DNA from 3 places in the Ectopseudomonas oleovorans genome. Region 3 is predicted to be linked to each of the others. Evidence: predicted binding sites of a transcription regulator. Region 3 holds the regulator's gene; each other region holds the start of a gene.

Region 1 (6,807 bases), on a different contig from region 3:
GGTTCGAAGCCACCTGGTGGCAGCAGTTCGACGACCCGACGCTGAACCAGCTGGTGCAGCGCTCGCTTGCGGACAACCGCGAGTTGCGCGTGGCGTTCAACCGCCTGCGTGCAGCGCGGGCGATTCGTGATGACGTGGCCAACGACCGCCTGCCCACCGTCACCAGCCGCGCCAGCGGCGAGTTCGGCAAGGCTCAGCAGCCCCCGACAACGGACGAGCGCGTTCGTCAGGAGCGCTACGACCTGGGCCTGGACACGGCCTGGGAGGTGGATCTGTTCGGCCGTATCCAGCATCAACTGGAAGCCAGCGAGGCACGCATCGAGCTGGTCGAAGCGGATTATTACCAGTTACAGGTCAGCCTGATCGCCGAGCTGGTCGATGCCTACGGCACCCTGCGTGGCGCACAGCTGCGCGAAAGCATCGCCCGCGAGAACCTGAAGAACCAGCAGGACTCGCGCGCCATCACCGAGCAGTTGCGCGATGCCGGGGTCGGCACCGAGCTCGATGTGTTGCGCGCCGATGCCCGTCTCGCGGCAACCGAAGCCAGCCTGCCGCAACTGCAGGCGCAACAGGTACGGGCGCAGAACCGTATTGCCACCCTGCTCGGCCAACGCCCGGAGCAATTGCAGATCGATCTGTCGCCCAAACCGCTACCGGTGATTGCCAAGGCGTTACCCATCGGCAACCCGGGCGAACTGTTGCGCCGCCGCCCGGATATCCGGGCGGCCGAGCGTCAGTTGGCGGCGGCCACCGCTGAAGTCGGTGTCGCCACCGCGGACCTGTTCCCGCGGGTCAGCCTCTCCGGCTTTCTCGGCTTTACCGCCGGACGTGGCTCGCAGCTGGGCTCGTCGGCCGCGCGCGCCTGGGGCGTTGCGCCGAGCATCAGCTGGGCGGCCTTCGATCTCGGCAGCGTGCGGGCGCGCCTGCGCGGCGCCGAAGCCGAGGCCGATGGCGCGCTGTCGCAGTACGAACAACAGGTGTTGCTGGCTCTGGAGGAGTCTGCAAACGCCTTCAGCGACTACGCCAAACGCCAGCAGCGCCTGGTTTCCCTGGTGCGCCAGGCCGAAGCCAGCCGTGCGGCAGCCGATCAGGCCGCGATTCGCTATCGCGAAGGCACGGTGGATTTCCTCGTGCTGCTGGACGCCGAACGTGAGCGCCTGGCCGCCGAAGATGCCCAGGCCTTGGCCGAGGTCGAGCTCTACGGCGGTATCGTCGCGATCTACAAGGCGCTCGGTGGCGGCTGGCAACCGCAGGCCTGAACCCTCTCTCCAGGGAGCGGCCCAGCTCCGCCGCTTCCTTTAGCCCTGGTCGCGCCTGGCGTGTCCGGGGCTTTTTTATGCAACGCCGTAAATTCCTTTCACGCGCTCTGGTCGCACTCGACGCGGTTACGTCCACCTTGTTTGGCCCGGTACAGGGCTGCATCGGCCCGTTGCAGAAGCTGCTGCGGATCCCCTCCCGCAGTGGCCTGCATTGCGGCCACACCGATGCTCAGGGTGACGCGAGCGTAGGGCGAGCCGCTTCAGAGTAGCCATGGCGGCGATCAGTTTTTCGGCCCGTTGCAGCGCGCCGCCCAACTCGGTGCCCGACGCCAGGAAGACGAACTCCTCCCCTCCGTAGCGGGCAACGAAATCCGTCGAGCGCGCCAGCGTCGCCGCCAGTGTCTGCGCGATCTGACGCAAACAGGCATCGCCTGCCGGGTGCCCGTAGAGGTCGTTGTAGGCCTTGAACCAGTCTACATCCATGATGGCCAGCGCCAGCGGCGTAGCATTGCGTTGTGCCTGTCGCCATTGTTGCGTGAGTTCGGCATCGAACTGCCGGCGGTTGCCGATATTCGTCAATGCATCGGTCACGCTGAGATTTTCCAGGCGTTGATTGAGCCGCTGCAGTTCCTGCGTGCGTTCCTGCACACGCTGCTCCAGTTCACGCTCGGAGCGCTGCAGGGTCTCTACCAGTTGTGCCTGGGTTTGCAGCAGTTGCGCCTGGGTGCGCATTTTTTCCTGACCCATGACGTTGATGCGGTCGGCCAGGGCAAAGGCCAGCAGGAGCATCTCCAGCGATGAGCCCAACTGCAGGCCATCGACGGTGAATACGTTGGTCGGCAGCACGCCCATGGCACGCAGCGTGGTGGTGGCGCCACCGAGTATCAGCAGGCCAAAGGCTGCAAGGAAAAAAATAGGCGCTGCGCTGACGTTTCAGCGTACAGACGAGTGCGATGGCGAATATCGCCAACGCCGTGAGCAGGTTGAACATAATGGCCATGCGCGCGACCTGCGGCAGTACCAGGGCATAGATCACGGGTGTGATCAGGTAAAGAGCAATCATCGCCAGCAACAGACGATCCGCCCAGGGCTGCGTGTGCCGGGTCTGCAGCATCTGGCGCATGAACAGCATCAGCGCGCACAGGGCGAAGGAGGCACTGTCGACGACGTCATACTGAAACCGCTCGGCCATCTCAGGCGAGCGCAGCGCCTCCAGCGTCAGGCTTTGGCTCGTATCCTCGAACTTGCCGACCAGGATCGTCAGCGATGGTCGTGCACGAGCTGGGCAATATCGAGCCTGCGCTCCAGCGCCCATGTATCCGGCAGGCAGACAACCGACAGCACTATCCAGATGATGAGCCGAAGAATGTAAACACGCTTCATTGAGGGCATTCTGTGAGGATCAATGGGCCTGAGCTCAGGGCTGAAAACCTCGGACGAAACCGAGGCGATGACCATGTGCCACCATCGTGCACTGTCACGCGCCCGCTTACGATCTTTATATGCGCGAACGAGTGAAGGAGCGCCCCATGACGCCGCAACACATCATCACTTTCTGCCTGGCCCTGCCTGGCGCCCGCGAAGATTTCAAATGGGGCGGCAATCGGGTGTTTTCCGTGGCCGGCAACAAGATGTTCGCCATTATCGATTCACTCGGTGAGGGGCTGGCCTTCAAGGTCGATGCCGACCTGTTTCTCGGCTATATCGACCGCCCCGGCATCCGCCCTGCCCCTTACCTGGCTCGCGCTCGCTGGATCAGCATGAATGCGCGGCAATTGCCGCTCGGCGACGACGAGCTGCGCCAACTGCTGACGCGCTCGCACCAACTGGTGGTTCGCAAACTGCCAAAACGTCTGCAGCCGGGGTTGCTGCTATAAGGGCGCAGCCATTTGCAGATGGATCACGCGGCGCTGCTGCAGGCTGATCGGTGGCTCGAAAATCTGGCGATAGTGTTCTCTGGCCAGGCGGCGTATCAGCCCACTGCGCTGCGCCTGTGGCAGCAGCGTCTGCAGCAGGCTGTGCAGCTCAGGGTATGCCGGCGAGACGTAGAGGACATGATCCTGTGGGTAACTGAACAGCAGGTGGCGCTCCACCTCCAGATCGGCATGCTGCGTCCACTCATGCGCCATTTCATGGGCGCCGCGGGGCAGGTAATCGATCAGGCGCGTCGTCGAGGCCACCATCCGGTACAGCCGTTTCCAGTCGCCCTCGATGGTCACCACCGGCAGATCATTGGCCTCCCAGATGGCCCTATCCGCCCAGGCCGCTCCCATGCCAGCCACCTGCTGCAGGCGGCGAAAGTCCTCCAGGCTGTGCACGTTGTCATACAAGGCCTGGCTGCCCTTGGGGATGAACAAAATGCGCTGGTTGACCAGGTTGTCGGTCATGCCCACCCGCACCGGCAGGAACCTGCGCTCACGCACCTGTGTCGGGCCAAGGATCAGGGCGCTGATATCCCCACGCTGCAGCATGACCTCCAGGCGCGTCATGGGAGGGTTGCCACGCTCGCGTACCGTGACGTCATGGCCTCCGAGAGCCAGGGTCTGCTCGAGCACTTGTCGGATATAGGCAACTGACTCAGGCGTCCCGCCCAGCGTCAGCTGTACCTCGGTAGAGGCGTACACGGGCCCAAGCAGGCAACACAGCAGCCACAGACCCGCTACCCGAATACGGGGCCTCAGATGCGGTGTAGCAGCGGGTTTGCCGGTTCTTTTCAATCTTGTTGTCATGGCCACGTTGTGCTCGCCAGGCAGGCGGGGTCCCTCTCTGGCAGGCTTGGAACGCCAACATAGCTGCTTGGCACACTGCAATGCCAGTTCCGCAGCAAGCTGTCCCTAGCGCACCAATGAGGGCAGGTGGTGTAGTACGTAGGCGCCATCGAACAGCAGCAGGTCGATCCAGAGTAGCTGGTGCAAGCCGACGATCAGCCAGAAAACCGTCTGATAGGAGGCCTTGCGCGTCTTGTGACGGAAGACTTGTTGAGCGATTAGCGCGCCTGGCCAGCCACCAAGCATTTCGACCAGATGCAGGGTGTTCTCCGGCGTACGCTGAGCACCGATCTGGGCGTTGCGTTTGTCCAGCCAGTACTGCACGAAGCTCAGCAGGCTGGCCGACAGGTACAGCGGCGCCAGCCACCAGAGCCCCTTGCCGAACAGCTGCAGGGCAGCGAGCACTGGCAATACGCAGAGCAAGGCAAACAGGACGATCTTGCTGCCTGGACTGTGGATGCCTCCCGACTGTGTCGCCGCTCTGCGTGCAGGTTTGGCAGCGGGTTTTGGCCGCGCCGACGCAGCATTGTCCGGCGTTTTCGGCTTGCGCCGGATGGCCTGGCGGTCGAGGCTCAGTTCGCCGGCCAGACGCAGGTGCGCGGCACGTGGCCGACCACGCTCGTCGCGCCCTTCGATGAACAGCACATCGTCCCCTGGCTGCGGGCGGCGATCACCGCGCATGACGGAAATGTGCGCGAAAACGTCAGCACCGCCGTTTGCCGGCTGGATGAAGCCAAAGCCCTTGGCATCATCCCAGCTTTTCAGGCGTCCCTTGCGCTCGTTGTCCATCACGGCTGAGCGGTGCTCCAGTCGATCAGGTGCAACTGCCAGGTCGCCAGAATCACCAGGCCGAAGGCAATGCGATACCAAGCGAATACCGCATAGCTGTGGTTGGTGATGAACTTGAGCAAGGCACGCACGGTGATCATCGCCACGATGAAGGTGCTGACGAAGCCAATGGCGAAGATTGGCAAGTCGCTCATCTGCAGAATGTCGCGGTACTTGAACAGCGAATAGACCGTGGCCGCCACCATAGTCGGCATGGCAAGGAAGAAGGAAAACTCGGTCGCGGCCTTGCGCGACAACCCGAAGACCAGGCCGCCGATGATGGTAGCGCCCGAACGCGACGTACCTGGAATCAGCGCCAGGCACTGGGCGAAACCGACCTTCAGGGCCAGCTTCCAGTCCATGTCGTCGACCGTTTCGGCCTGGATGGTATGATCGCGTTTCTCTGCCCAGAGCATGATGATGCCGCCGATGATCAGCGCCATGGCCACGGTAATGGGGTTGAACAGCCAGTGCTCGATGAGATCGGCGAAGGCCAGGCCGAAGATCACGGCCGGAATGAACGCCAACAGCAGATTGAAGGTGAAACGCTGGGCCTTGGGCTCATTGGGCAGCCCGACCACCACACCGAGCACCTTGGCCCGGAACTCCCAGATCACCGCCAGAATGGCGCCAAGCTGGATAATGATCTTAAACGCGGTTGCCGTTTGGCCATTGAAACCTAGCAAGTCTCCGACCACGATCAGGTGCCCGGTGCTGGAAATCGGCAAGAACTCGGTCAGCCCTTCCACAATGCCCAGAATCAGAGCCTGAAAGGCCATCCAGATATCCATCAACTCCCCCAAAGCACGACGACTTCGCCGCGCGTAAACTCGAATATGCAATACAGCCCGCCGTGGGACATAAACACGCTACGCAGGTTCCTGCGCGTGCGTCCCGGCAGAAACAGCGCCTGGCTCGCCAATCACTCAGGTTTTGCGCCTGGCGGCCGAAATGCTATCAGACAACTGGCGTGAATAATGCTCCGATGCGACAGTATCGCCAGTACTGCTCGGGGTTGCCCTGACGCTGACAATTACAACAATCCGGTATTCGCCCATGAACCATTTACGCAGTCTCCCCATCAGCCGTCGCCTGTGGTTGATTCTGGCGCTTGCCCTCCTGACGCTGATCCTCCAGGGCGCTTATATGTTGCGCCAGATACACAGCGATCTTTACCTCGCCAAATCGGAAAAAACCGAGCATGTGGTGCAGAGCGTGGCGGGCATCCTCAAGTATTTCCATGATCTGGAAAGCGCCGGCAGCCTTGACCGTGAACAGGCCCAGAAACAGGCGATGGAGGTCATACGCGGGCTGCGTTATGCCGGCCAGGAGTATTTCTGGATCAATGACCAGACGCCGGTGATGGTCATGCACCCGACCAATCCCAAGCTCGAAGGTCAGAGCCTGTCCAGCTTCAAGGACCCGGACGGCAAGGCGCTGTTCAACGAGATGGTCGCCATCACCCGCAGCCAGGGTGCCGGCCAGGTCGATTACCGCTGGCCGAAGCCAGGCGCCAGTGACCCGGTACCGAAGATTTCCTATGTCGAGCTGTTCCAGCCCTGGGGCTGGATCATTGGCTCCGGTGTCTATGTCGATGATGTACAGGCAGAGTTCAAGGCTCAGGCACTGAAAGCCATCACCATCGGCTTTCTGATCGCCGTGCTGCTGACGGGGCTGGTGGTCGTCATTACCCGCAGTATCGTGCAACCGCTGCAGGCAGCGGTCGACGCCATGGCCAACATCGCCAGCGGCGAAGGGGACCTGACCCGTAATCTCGATACTCATGGCCGCGATGAACTCACCGCACTGGCCGCCCACTTCAATGCCTTCACCGACAAGCTGCGGCACGTTATCCGTCAGATGCTCGAGTCGGCCGGCTCGCTGGATCAGGCCGCGGGCAATCTCGGCGATATTTCCAGCGAAGCTCAGCGCCATAGCCAGCAGCAGGCCCA
Region 2 (6,807 bases), on a different contig from region 3:
GAGTACCTGGCTGATCGCCGCACTGTCGCTGGCCAGCTGGTTGATCACCGCCACTGACTGGTCGATTTCACCGGCAAGACGCTGGATCGCACCGACCTGCTGCTCGACCAATGCGCGGCCACTGACCGTTTCCTGATTAACGCTCTGCGCGCTACCCACCGCAGCGGCGGCGCTGCGCGCCACCTCCTGGGCAGTGGCGGACATCTGGTTCATCGCCGTGGCCACCTGCTCGATCTGTGCACGCTGACCAGCCACCGCCTGGTTGCTCTCGCCTGAAACCAGCTCGACACGATCCGCCTGGCCACCGACCTCGCCCACCGTATGCCCGACGCGCTCGATCAGGTCATGGATACGCACCACGGTCTGGTTGAACACCTGCCCCAGCTCGCCCAGCTCGTCTCGGCTCTGTGCCTGGAAGTTGGCCGTCATATCGCCTGCGGCAACCCTGTCCATCACCTTACCCAGGTTTTTCAGGGTAGAGCGGGTGGAAACGTAGAAGCCGCTGTAGAGGTAGACGATCAACAGGAACACCACCACCAACGCCACCACCAGCAACACCATCTGTGCTCGGTTCTCGGTCAGCCGCTCACTCAACTGGCTATCGAGGAACGCCAGCAGGCCGTCGTTGAAGGCGTAGGTCTTGGCCATTTCCTGGCTGACCTGATCGTAGAACTGCGCCCAGGGCGTATCCAGGCTGTCGGCGATGATCACCTGATCCTCGAACAGTACGCCGCTGTCCTTCAGACTCTGGCGACTGGCTTCGGCCAGGCTGCCCAGCCCATTCTGCGCCGCGACGTTACCGGCCAGTGCCTCCTGCAGATTCAGGCCGTACTCGGCATGCAACTTCTCCAACTGCAGCAGCAGGTCATCGAACTTGGTACTGGCCGCCGAATTGAGAAAACCCTGCCCCAGGGAATAGGCGCCGATGGCACGGCCTTGGCTGAGCACATTGGTGATCTGCGGGGTGACGTTGGTGATCAGCTCGGTAATCTGCCGCACCTGGCGTTGCGGGTCCTGGCTCAACCCCGCCTGGCTGGCCACCAGCTTGATGAAGACCTGGGAGGAGCCCAGCAGCTTCTCGACGATGACGGTCTTGCTCTGCAACGAGGTCTCGGCCTCTGCGCTTTTCAGCTCGGCCAGCAATTCGTCGCGCTTGGCGACGAACTCCGCTGCCTGCTCGGCATCGCTGGTCACCGGCTGCAGCCCTTGCAGGCCGGTATTGAGCGACTGCTGCAGTTGATCTATACGCCCCTCCAGATCCCCCGCCTGACCGGACTGACCGATCATCGCGTTGATCTGCACCAGGTCGTTGAGGCTCTCCAGATCGCGGCGCAGCTGCAAGCTACTGCCGAGTAGCTCGAGGCTTTCCAGGGCAGTCTGGGTACCAACGAACTGACGATAGGAGTCACGCACCAGATAGAAGTTGGTGACGAGCATAGGCAGGAAGAACAAAACGCTGATCAGGCTGAACTTCATGCCGAAGCTGAGGCGATTCATCAGCGCGATGGCCGGGTACAACACTGTCTTCACTAGACGTCTCCAGTTGCCATTTTATTGTTATTGGTATCGCTTGAACGGCCGCAGAGCCTCTCACGGGCTGACGACGGCGTCCTGTGCAGCCCGACCTGTGGCGCGTGAATCGACGCGGCGAATACAGGCAGATAAATGTGACGAAAATCACCAAACAGGGTCGGCTACCGCCTCCTTATACCCCTTATCGACACGCGCCTCTGTAACTTAAGGTTAAATGCGCGCTGAGCGCGTCCAGCTAAGGCCGTGTAGGAGCACCGACTCGGGGCGAATGCTGTTTTGCCATTCGCCGCAGGGCGCGGCTTCCACAAAGCCGGCACGTAGGGCGGGTGCAACCCGCCACTGTGCGTGACAGCAGGCTGCCCCCGCCCTGCATAGCGCTTGGGCAGGATCTCTAGATGAATAACACCCAAACCGCATAACCGGCATACCAGACCACTGCGGCACGAATCAGCAGTTGCCACAGCTGATCCAGGGTATCGACACCCTCCTCACCCATCACTGGCGGCGGCATCTCAGCGGCCGCACGTCCGGCCTTGATCACCAGTTGCGCGGCAGAAATGTCCCAGCTCAGCAGCTCATGCAGCAAGGCGCGGCTGACGGCGACGAAATTACCGACCAGCGCGAAACTGGAGGCCAGCACCCGCGCCGGCAGCCAATCGAAGGCATGTCGCAGTTGCACCGCTCGCTCACGCAACGCCGGCTGCTGCGCATGCTCGGCGCTCAGCGCCAGCAGGCGATACGCCAGCGCCGCCATCGGCCCAAGCAGCAGATACCAGAAAATAACCGCGAAGAAGCTTTGATACGCCTGCCACAGCAAGTGCCCCTGAACCTGCACCAGCAGCTCGCTGCCCTCCTCCGGTTCTAACGAAAGGTCACGTTCGGCCACGTGATAAGCCGCCTGACCATCGCCACGCCGCCAGGCATCACGAAACGGCCCCAGGGCGGCGAGCAGATCGCCACGCCCCAGGCTGTAGATCAGCACCAGCAAATGCACGGGCAACGCCAGCCAACCGTAAGCCAGCGGTTCGAGCACCAGCAAGAGCAGCCCCAGCACCAGCACCGGCAGCAACACCAGCAGCGCCAGGCACAGCCAGGGCGCCTGCTGAAAACCACCCTGTTGCAAACGCTGGAGCTGTGCCAACCAGGGGCCGTCCTGCTGGATGCGCAGACGCCAGGCAGAAAATTTCTCGACCCACAGCACCAGCAGAATCACCAGAAAACTCATTGCTACCTCTCCTTCAATTCGGCGTGCAGACGCGACCAGTCGAACGCTGCCCCCGGGTCGGTCTTGCGCCCAGGCGCGATATCGTTGTGGCCGCGGATGCGCTGCGTCGACAGTGCCGGGTAAGCGTCCAGCAACTGCCGCGTCAGCTCGGCCAACCTGGCGTATTGAGCATCGGTATAAGGCAGATCATCCGTCCCTTCCAGCTCCACACCCAGCGAAAAATCGTTGCAGTTGTCGCGCCCCTCGAACCAGGAAACCCCGGCGTGCCAGGCACGATCCAGACAGGAGACGAACTGCGTCAGCCCGCCATCACGCTCGATGAAAAAATGCGCGGAAACCTGCAAGGAAGCAATTTCGGCGAAGAAAGGATGCTCGTCCACCGGCAAGCGGTTCTGAAAGAACGCTTGCACCTTGCCAGTACCGAACTGCCCGGGTGGCAGGCTGATGTTGTGCACCACCAGCAGAGAGATCTCGCCACCGGGGCGAGCGTTGAAATTCGGCGATGGGCAGTGAGGGATGCCCTGAAACCAGCCAGTGGAAGGGTCGAGCAGCATGTGGCACTCCTGAACGTGTCACCACTCTAGAGCAGGTGGCTACGTCGGCCAAGCGCGAGGCCGCAACAGGATGTGCAAAGGCGGGAAAATCTCACGCTAAAACGAAGAGTGGCAAACGTTAGCGGGTGGGCGATACCAATCAACCAAACGCAGGCGGGAGTTTGTAGGAGCCAGCTTGCTGGCGATCAAATGCTCGCCTGACAAGGACCATCGCCAGCAAGCCGGCTCCTACAGATATCAGCAGCGGAGTTGCTCTCAGGCGTTCTTCAACTTACGCAGATTGCCAATGACCGACTCCAGGGCGCGGTCGAACAGCAACGCATCGTCAAGCAGGCGCACGGCGTTGCGGCGGAACTCCACCGCCAGCGCGTTGCGCGTTTTCTCCAGCACCTTCATGCCGGTGCGATTGACGAACACATACTTGCCAGTCGGCTTGATGATCGCCGCCAGCTTGCAGCGCAGCTTGTGCTCTTCATCTTCCTGGATTTCCACCCAGCTACCCACACGCAGGCTGTCCACCTGCAGCAACGCCTCGTCGTCGTCCGGGAGCACTACATCCGGCTCCTGCGGACGGGTCTGGCCCGGCGCGAGCAGAATGATCTCTTCGACCACCTCGACCATCGCCGGAGCGTCCTCGACCTCTTCGGCGGCCGGCAGCTCCAGCAGTGGCAAATCGATGCCGGCTTCGCTCGGATCGGTGTGCGCTGCATCCTCGGCAACGGCCGTCTCGGCTTCCGGGGCCGCGCGCTTGAAGCGTTGGAAGGCCTGCACATGCAGCACTTCCAATTGGCTGAAGAATTCGCTGGTAGAGAACGGATCGAACGCCGCACTGGCCATGCCTTCGCGCAGCGCCTTGAGCAAGCCGGGCACCAGTTCCAGCAAACGCAGACGCGCCTCGGGATCCTCGTGCGGGGCGACACTCCAGACCAGCTCATCCATGGTCTGCAGCGCAGCCTGCCATTCGTCCGATTCCACGCCATGCTTGAGGCAAGTGAGCATCAGCACCTTGCTCCAGGCTTCCTGCAGCAGCCGCACCACCACTTCCGGCAGGGTCTTGCCCAGCAGCCGCTCGTTCAGTGCATGTTCGACCTGGCGGCGGGCCAATTCGGCCTTGGCGCTGCCTTCCTCGGCGTCGCGAGTACGCTGTTCGAGCAGTTCACTACGACGACGCTCATCGCCAGTGAACGCCATGAACTCGGCCAGCAGTTCGGAGAAGATCGCCGGATCATCGACGAAATCGTTCAGCAGACGCTGCACCACCTGCTCGATCTTCTGATAAAGGCTGTCACGCTGTGCATCGTCCTGATCGACCCAACCCAGCGCGGCAGAGGCGATCTCGTTGAGCAAGCGGCGCGCCGGATGGCTGCCACGGCTGAAGAAGGTCTTGTCCAGCACCGCCACCTTGAGCATCGGAATCTGCAGGCGGCCAATCAGGGCCTTGAGCGAGTCCGGCAGAGTGCGGTCATCGAGAATGAACTCGAACAGCATCGACACCAGGTTGATCACGTCTTCATCGACTTCGCCGACCACGCGCGCCTTGCCACTCTTGACGCTGGCACGTTCGAGCAGGCGCTCGAGCTGATCGCGCAGATCGAAGTCCTCGATATTGACGTGCGCCGGAGCGCGCTGCTGCATGTGCGAGAGCAGGCGCATCAGATCATTGCTGGTGATCGGTAACGCATCGGCCACCTGAGCGCGGCGCGGCATGGCAGTACCGCGTACTTGCGAGAGCAAATCCTGCAGCGCACCGAAGACTTCCTGAACGCTCTGGTCGGCACCCTCGAGCAGGGAAATGCCTTCCTCGCCCGAGGACTGTGCATAAGCGGAAGCGGCAGGGCGTTGCTGACGGCGTGGCGGTGCGGACTTCAATTCCGGCAACACACCGGCATTGACCAGCGCCTGGTTGGCCTCGGCATACAGAATGTCGCAACTGCCTAGTACGTATTTTTCGAACAACTTAAGGATGATCAGCTTGACCTTGATCTCCACACCCAAGCCGCTGCAGGCATCGAGGAAGTACTCACTGAGCAGGGTTGGACCGAGTGGATTGCTCTTGTCGTCAAGCTTCTTGCTGATTACGGCGTTGAGGCGTGTGGTGAGGTGGCCCAGCGCCATGGCATCACGACTCATCACCTTGGCCACCATGGCATCCAGCGCCACGGTCTCCTCCAACTCGTCGTTCTGCACCAGGCTCAGACTGTCGAACGAAACCGCATCCAGAGCCGGCTGCGGCTTGCCGATTTCGTACTGATTGAGATTGGCGAAGGACTCGAACACCTTCTGCAGAAAGCCGCGCTCGATGTTCTTGCGCTTCAGGCGCAGGTCGCGCATCGCCTCGAAGAAAGCGTTCTGCTCGGCATTGCTGGTCGCCCGATCCGCCATCTCGAAGAGGGTATCGTCAGCATTGTCGAACAGGCTCTGCAGGTTCTGCTTGAGCTGTTGCGCGGCTTTGTCACGCACCTGAATCAGCGCCACGGGCAGTCTTCCTACCGGCGAAGTTGGCGATTGCTCAGCGGTGGCCTTGGTCAGCGGCACCACATTCGCGTCGGTCTTCATTCTAGTCTCCCGCAGACTGCCCGAACCCGAGCTTCCTGGTCTGCACAGCGTCAACCGAGCGTCGTCCTTAACGTCAAAGGCCTGGCGTCAATAATAAAAAAAGTAAAGCCATTATAGGGAGGCTGCGCGCCATACCAAGCCAATTTTTCCCACAGACATGACCCAGATCACAGATAGCTACACGCCACCTCCAGACGGTAGCCAATACACGACAGCCGTATCTCTGCAGCCTAACGCTGACAGCCCTGTGACGCTGCCCCGCTGGTCGGGCCGCACATGCCTTTTCTGATGCCGCACGCCGCAGCGAAATCCTTTGCCCTTCGATGGCTGCGAGCACACTTCAGCCCATTGCCCTGCCCCTGCCTGGCTCTATAATCGCCGCTCGTCTACACCGGAGCCGATCATGCCCAACCTGACCCTCGCCGACCTCAGCAGCGAAATCGAAGCCAACGTCCGCCGCGCCCTGGCCGAAGACATTGGCAGCGGCGACATCACCGCCCAGCTGATACCGGCCGAGCGCCTGGCCAGCGCCCGCGTGATCACACGGGAAGAAGCAGTAATTTGCGGCACCGCCTGGGTCGATGCGGTATTTCGCCAGCTCGACCCGCGCGTCGCAGTGCACTGGCAGGTGCAGGATGGCGACAAGGTCAGCGCCGACCAGACTCTGTTCCGCCTAGAAGGCCCGGCCCGCGCCCTGCTCAGCGGCGAGCGCAGCGCCCTGAACTTCCTGCAGACCCTGTCTGCAGTCGCCACCCGCTGCCGCCACTATGCCGACCTGGTTGAAGGCACCCAGGTAAAACTGCTGGACACTCGCAAGACCCTACCGGGCCTGCGCCTGGCCCAGAAGTACGCCGTAACCTGCGGCGGCTGCCACAACCACCGCATCGGTTTGTACGATGCTTTCCTTATAAAGGAAAACCACATCGCGGCCTGCGGCGG
Region 3 (6,807 bases):
CCACGTGCGCTGGATGCCATGCGCTTCGAGCTCAACGGCCTGCGTGAGCTGATCGAAGTGCAACTGGGCTCCATCGCCTGGGGACAACTGCAGAACCGCCGCCCGCAGCAGGCCAATCTGTGGCGCCGCCTGCAGCGCATGGGGCTGTCTGCCGAGCTATCGCAGGCGCTGCTGAGCAAGGTGGCCGGTGTGGCCGAGCCGCGTCAGGCCTGGCGCATGCTGCTGGCGCATCTGGCTCACGCGATCACTACGCCCAAGGTCGAGCCGCTGGAAGAGGGTGGTGTGATCGCGCTGGTTGGCCCGGCCGGCATGGGCAAGACCACTACCCTGGCCAAGCTGGCTGCGCGTTATGTACTTAAGTACGGCTCGCAACAGGTCGCTCTGGTGAGCATGGACAGCTTTCGCATCGGCGCACAGGAGCAGCTCAAGACCCTGGGGCGCATTCTCGGCGTGTCGGTGACTCAGATCGACCCTGGTCAGTCTTTGCTGCAGGCAATGGCGCCCCTGAGCAAGAAGCGTGTGGTGCTGGTCGATACTGCCGGCCTGCCCGGCAGTGATCCGGCGCTGCGCCTGCAGTTGGAGAGCCTGGCCTCGGCACGCATCAAGGCGAAGAATTATCTGGTGCTGGCCGCAACAAGTCAGAGCCAAGTGCTCAAGGCGGCCTACCATAGTTACAAGCGTTGTGGCCTTTCAGGCTGCATACTGACGAAACTGGACGAAGCCGCGAGTCTGGGTGAGGTTTTAGGTCTGGCTATAGGCCAGCAACTGCCGGTAGCCTATGTGACGGACGGGCCGCGGATTCCGGACGATCTGCACGTGCCGCGTAGCCATCAGCTGGTCAGCCGTGCCGTGGGGCTGCAGGCTGCCGAGGAGCCGAGTGAAGAGGCCATGGCGCAGATGTTCGCCGGTCTCTACCACAACCCGGCGCAGCGCGCCGGCTGAAATAGCGACAGTGTTGCACCCTCTCGCGCAGGTGCGTGGGAGTGAACGGCCCGAGGGCCACGTCGAAGTTAGACAAGGTGTAGAAAGAACATGGGTATGCATCCCGTACAGGTGATCGCAGTGACCGGCGGCAAGGGCGGTGTCGGCAAGACCAACGTATCAGTCAATCTGTCCATGGCCCTGGCTGACCTTGGTCGTCGGGTGATGTTGATGGACGCTGACCTGGGCCTGGCCAATGTCGATGTATTGCTGGGCCTGACCCCCAAACGCACCCTGGCCGATGTGATTGCCGGTGAGTGCGACCTGCGCGACGTCCTCCTGCAGGGGCCGGGCGGCATCCGTATCGTGCCGGCTGCCTCCGGCACGCAGAGCATGGTCAGCCTCACGCCGATGCAGCATGCCGGGCTGATCCAGGCCTTCAGCGACATCAGCGAGAACCTCGACGTGCTGGTGATCGACACCGCCGCCGGCATCGGTGATGCCGTGGTCAGCTTCGTCCGTGCCGCGCAGGAAATTCTCGTGGTGGTCTGCGATGAGCCCACCTCGATCACCGACGCCTATGCGTTGATCAAGCTGCTCAACCGTGACCACGGCATCAGTCGCTTCCGCGTTCTGGCCAACATGGCGCACAGCCCGCAGGAAGGGCGCAATCTGTTTGCTAAGCTGACCAAGGTGACGGATCGCTTCCTCGATGTCGCCCTGCAGTATGTTGGCGCCGTGCCCTACGATGAGTGTGTGCGCAAGGCCGTGCAGAAGCAGCGCGCCGTCTATGAAGCCTTCCCTCGATCCAAGTGCGCTCTGGCGTTCAAGGCGATCGCTCAGAAGGTCGACACCTGGCCGTTGCCGGCCAATCCCCGTGGCCATCTGGAGTTTTTCGTCGAGCGTCTGGTGCAACAACCGACTGCAGACTCGGCCATATGACAGCAGCTTCTGGACTTCGCATGTACAACAAGGCTCAGGCGCAGGACTCCCAGCACCAGTTGATCGAGCGCTATGCACCGCTGGTCAAGCGCATTGCCTTCCACCTGCTGGCTCGTCTGCCGGCCAGCGTGCAGGTTGATGATCTTATCCAGGCCGGCATGATCGGCCTGCTCGAAGCCTCGCGCAAATACGATTCCAGCAAGGGTGCCAGTTTCGAGACCTTCGCCGGTATCCGTATTCGCGGCTCCATGCTCGACGAGGTGCGCAAGGGTGATTGGGCGCCGCGTTCGGTGCACCGCAACAGCCGTATGGTCAGCGATGCGATTCGTGTCGTTGAGGCAAGAACCGGGCGGGACGCTAAAGATCACGAGGTTGCGGCCGAACTCCAATTGAGTCTGGAAGATTACTACGGCATTCTTGGCGACACTTTGGGCAGCCGCCTGTTTAGTTTCGACGACCTGTTGCAGGACGGCGAGCATGGCGGGTTGCACGAAGACGCCGGACACACTCACCTCGAACCTTCGCGGAACCTCGAAGACGAACGCTTCCAGGCGGCCTTGGCCGATGCCATCGCCGGTTTGCCGGAGCGCGAACGTCTGGTGCTGGCGCTGTATTACGATGAAGAACTGAACTTGAAGGAAATCGGTGAAGTGCTGGGGGTTAGCGAGTCACGCGTGAGCCAGTTGCACAGCCAGTGCGCGGCGCGTTTGCGCTCGCGGCTGAGTGAATGGCGCGCTGGCTGAACGCGGCGTACTCGCAGGCGCAAAACGGTTTCACGATTAAAGGGCGTAGTTGCAAGCGCAATACGTTTGGGACTGTACGGAGGTCGACTTGGACAAGAACATGAAAATCCTCATCGTTGACGATTTCTCGACGATGCGACGGATCATCAAGAACCTCTTGCGGGACTTGGGTTTCACTAACACCGCGGAAGCCGATGACGGCACCTCGGCGCTGCCGATGCTGCAAAGCGGCAGTTTCGACTTTCTGGTGACCGACTGGAACATGCCCGGCATGACCGGCATCGACCTGCTGCGTGCGGTACGTGCCGACGATCGCCTCAAGCACCTGCCGGTGCTGATGGTGACTGCCGAAGCCAAGCGCGATCAGATCATCGAGGCGGCCCAGGCCGGTGTGAATGGCTACGTGGTCAAGCCCTTCACCGCTCAGGTGTTGAAGGAAAAGATCGAGAAGATCTTCGAGCGGGTCAACGGCTGATGTCAGCCGCGAGGGTGCTATGGAACATGATGACTCCACGCTGGGTGACCTCGAGTCGACCCTGAAAAGCAATGCCCGCGATCTGGTCGATAGCCTTGAGCAAGGTAATTTCGGCGCTGCGGTGCAACTGATCAACGAGCTGAACAAGGTCCGCGATCGCGGGCTGTATCACGAGGTCGGCAAACTGACCCGTGAACTGCACAACGCCATTGTCAATTTTCAGCTCGATCCGCGTATGCCGCATGCCCAGGAACTGTCGCAGATCGCCGACGCTACCGAACGCCTGAACTACGTCGTGACCATGACCGAAAAGGCTGCCAACCGGACCATGGATCTGGTGGAGCAGAGCGCGCCGCTGGTCAACGACCTGAGCGATGAAGCGCAAAGCCTGAGCGTCGAGTGGGGTCGTTTCATGCGCCGCGAAATCGGTGCCGATGGCTTTCGTGAGCTGGCCAAGCGTGTCGAGCTGTTCCTCGCCCGTAGCGAGCGAGATGGCGCCAAGCTCTCCGGTCATCTCAACGACATTCTGTTGGCGCAGGACTACCAGGACCTCACCGGCCAGGTGATCAAGCGTGTCACCCAACTGGTGACCGAAGTGGAAAGCAACCTGCTCAAGCTGATGCTCATGGCCAGCCAGGTCGACCGTTTTGCCGGCATTCAGCACAACCACGACGTGCTACGCGCCGAACAGGAAAAATTAAAAGAACCATCGCGGGGTGAAGGTCCGCAGATTCATGCCGATAAGCGTGATGACGTTGCCTCCAACCAAGACGATGTCGACGACCTGCTGTCCAGCCTAGGGTTCTAAGGAGCACACAATATGAGCTTCGGCGCCGATGAAGAGATCCTCCAGGATTTCCTGGTAGAGGCCGGCGAGATTCTCGAACAGTTGTCCGAACAGTTAGTCGAGCTGGAAAGCCGACCGGACGACATGAACCTGCTCAATGCCATCTTCCGCGGTTTTCATACCGTCAAGGGTGGAGCGGGTTTCCTCCAACTCAACGAGTTGGTGGAGTGCTGCCATATCGCCGAAAACGTCTTCGACATCCTGCGCAAGGGTGAGCGTCGCGTCGAGTCGGAGTTGATGGATGTGGTGCTCGAGGCTCTTGATGCTATCAATGGCATGTTCGGCGAGGTGCGTGAGCGGCGTGAGCCGACGCCCGCGTCGCCTGAGCTTCTGGCAGCCCTGTCGCGTCTGGCAAAGCCGGGCGGTGGCGAGGCGGCCCCTGCGCCAGTGCAGCAGGCAGAGCCCGAACCCGAGCCGGAGCCAGAACCCCAGGCGGTCGCTCCGTCCGTTGCTTCCGGAGACATCACCGACAGCGAATTCGAGCAGCTGCTCGATGCGCTGGGTGATGCGCAAGCGGGCGCTCCGAGTGCAGAGAGCGCTGCCAGTGACGAAATCACCGATGACGAATTCGAGTCGTTGCTCGACCAGTTGCACGGCAAAGGGCAGTTCTCCGGCACGGTCGAAACGCCTGTTGTTGCCAGTGCCGTGGCCTCTGCGCCGGCTGCCGCAGCGGCAGGTGACGACATAACCGACGATGAATTCGAAGCGCTGCTCGATCAGCTGCATGGCAAAGGCCAGTTCTCCGGTGCAGCCGAAACTGCCCCGCCTGTAGCCGCTGTTGCTGCAGCGCCTGCACCGGCAAGTGACGATATTACCGACGACGAGTTCGAGTCCTTGCTCGATCAGTTGCACGGTAAGGGCAAGTTCGTGCCGCCAAGCGAGTCGGCCCCTGTAGTTGCTGAGAAACCGACCGCCGCGCCCAAGGCCGCTGCACCAGCAGCCAAGCCTGCTGCAGCCAAGGCTGAACCTGCCGCACCGCGTGCCGCGGCGCCGGCGCCAGCCCCTGCTGCGGCTGAGAAGGCCCCTGCCAGCGAAGCGGAAACCACCGTACGGGTCGATACCGCACGCCTCGATGAAATCATGAACATGGTCGGCGAGCTGGTGTTGGTGCGTAACCGTCTGGTTCGTCTGGGGCTCAACAGCGGCGATGAGGCCATGGCCAAGGCCGTGTCGAATCTCGATGTGGTCACGGCCGATCTGCAGACCTCGGTCATGAAGACCCGCATGCAGCCGATCAAGAAGGTCTTCGGCCGCTTCCCGCGCCTGGTACGCGATCTGGCGCGCAACCTGAAGAAGGAAATCAACCTCGAGCTGGTGGGCGAGGAAACCGACCTCGACAAGAACCTGGTCGAGGCGCTGGCAGACCCGCTGGTGCACTTGGTGCGCAACGCCGTCGACCATGGTGTGGAAACCCCGGAAGAGCGCGAGAAGGCTGGCAAGTCCCGTGCAGGGCGCGTGGTGCTGTCTGCCGAGCAGGAAGGCGACCACATCCTGTTGTCGATCACCGATGACGGTAAGGGGATGGACGCCGACGTGCTGCGCGCCAAGGCCGTGGAGAAGGGCCTGCTGGACAAGGATGCGGCAGATCGCCTCAACGAGTTCGAATGCTACAACCTGATCTTCGCCCCGGGCTTCTCGACCAAGACCGAGATTTCTGACGTATCCGGCCGTGGTGTCGGCATGGATGTGGTGAAAACCAAGATCTCCCAGCTCAATGGCACGGTCAACGTGTTCTCGCAGAAGGGCCAGGGCTCGAAGATCATCATCAAGGTGCCGCTGACCCTGGCGATCATGCCGACGCTGATGGTGATGCTGGAGAACCAGGCCTTTGCCTTCCCCTTGGTCAACGTCAACGAGATCTTCCATCTCGACCTGTCTCGCACCAACGTGGTCGACGGCCAGGAAGTGGTGATCGTGCGCGACAAGGCGTTACCGCTGTTCTATCTCAAGCGTTGGCTGGTGCCGCAGGCTTTCCAGGAGGAACAGCGCGAAGGCCATGTGGTGATCCTCACCGTGGGCAGCCATCGCATCGGCTTTGTCGTCGATCAATTGGTCGGTCAGGAAGAGGTGGTAATCAAGCCACTGGGCAAGATGCTGCAAGGCACGCCCGGCATGTCCGGCGCCACGATCACTGGTGACGGACGCATCGCATTGATTCTCGACGTACCGAGCATGCTCAAGCGCTACGCTCGACGTTTCTGATGTTTCGCGGCGCGGGCCATGGCTTCGCGCCGTCTAGGAGTGTGTATGGCTGTTAAGGTTCTGGTGGTGGACGACTCCGGCTTTTTCCGCCGGCGTGTCTCGGAAATCCTGTCTGCTGACCCCAGCATTCAGGTCGTGGGCACGGCTACCAACGGGCGTGAGGCCATCGATCAGGCGCTGGCACTCAAGCCCGACGTGATCACCATGGATTACGAGATGCCGATGATGGACGGCATCACCGCTGTGCGAAACATCATGCAGCGCTGTCCAACGCCGGTGCTGATGTTCTCCTCGCTGACGCACGAAGGGGCGCGGGTGACCCTCGATGCCCTGGACGCCGGCGCGGTGGATTTCCTGCCGAAGAACTTCGAAGACATCTCGCGCAACCCCGAGAAGGTCAAGCAGATGCTCTGCGAGAAGGTGCACAGCATCGCACGCAGCAACCGTCGTTTCAGCTCGGCTGCAGTGGCGCCGGCGCCGACTGCGGCCAGCCCGAGCGCGGCGCCGATTAGCCGTCCTGCTGCCTCGACACGACCTGCTCTACCGGCTCCCGCTTCCGCAACTCCTGCACGTAGCGGTGGTGGGGCTGCGATTTCGTCTGCTCCCAAGCGCAAGGCTTACAAGCTGGTTGCCATCGGCACCTCGACCGGTGGCCCGGTGGCTCTGCAGCGTGTGCT

The links. Region 3 encodes FliA, which starts transcription of late flagellar genes. Its sites were predicted from a motif close to CTAAAGTTTNNNNNNNNNNNGCCGNTAA; they were not measured.
Region 1: the regulator FliA is predicted to act here: its motif matches at 5,781-5,808, upstream of N5J71_RS09115 (methyl-accepting chemotaxis protein).
Region 2: the regulator FliA is predicted to act here: its motif matches at 1,715-1,742, upstream of N5J71_RS03760 (methyl-accepting chemotaxis protein).

The regions. Positions count from the first base shown of each region.
Region 1 is NZ_JAOCLK010000013.1:33,532-40,338, forward strand. Features, by position in the region: gene N5J71_RS09075 (efflux transporter outer membrane subunit) at 1-1,259, shown strand, start outside; partial or broken gene N5J71_RS09085 (GGDEF domain-containing protein) at 1,389-2,111, opposite strand; partial or broken gene N5J71_RS22405 (hypothetical protein) at 2,227-2,574, opposite strand; gene N5J71_RS09095 (MmcQ/YjbR family DNA-binding protein) at 2,789-3,136, shown strand; gene N5J71_RS09100 (hypothetical protein) at 3,131-3,883, opposite strand; gene N5J71_RS09105 (DUF1294 domain-containing protein) at 4,094-4,819, opposite strand; gene N5J71_RS09110 (undecaprenyl-diphosphate phosphatase) at 4,816-5,646, opposite strand; gene N5J71_RS09115 (methyl-accepting chemotaxis protein) at 5,912-6,807, shown strand, end outside.
Region 2 is NZ_JAOCLK010000004.1:137,280-144,086, forward strand. Features, by position in the region: gene N5J71_RS03760 (methyl-accepting chemotaxis protein) at 1-1,530, opposite strand, end outside; gene ampE (regulatory signaling modulator protein AmpE) at 1,925-2,758, opposite strand; gene ampD (1,6-anhydro-N-acetylmuramyl-L-alanine amidase AmpD) at 2,761-3,312, opposite strand; gene N5J71_RS03775 (DUF1631 domain-containing protein) at 3,568-5,868, opposite strand; gene nadC (carboxylating nicotinate-nucleotide diphosphorylase) at 6,272-6,807, shown strand, end outside.
Region 3 is NZ_JAOCLK010000003.1:57,682-64,488, reverse strand. Features, by position in the region: gene flhF (flagellar biosynthesis GTPase FlhF) at 1-942, shown strand, start outside; gene fleN (flagellar synthesis regulator FleN) at 1,033-1,863, shown strand; gene fliA (RNA polymerase sigma factor FliA) at 1,860-2,606, shown strand; gene N5J71_RS02625 (chemotaxis response regulator CheY) at 2,707-3,081, shown strand; gene N5J71_RS02620 (protein phosphatase CheZ) at 3,101-3,889, shown strand; gene N5J71_RS02615 (chemotaxis protein CheA) at 3,902-6,130, shown strand; gene N5J71_RS02610 (protein-glutamate methylesterase/protein-glutamine glutaminase) at 6,176-6,807, shown strand, end outside.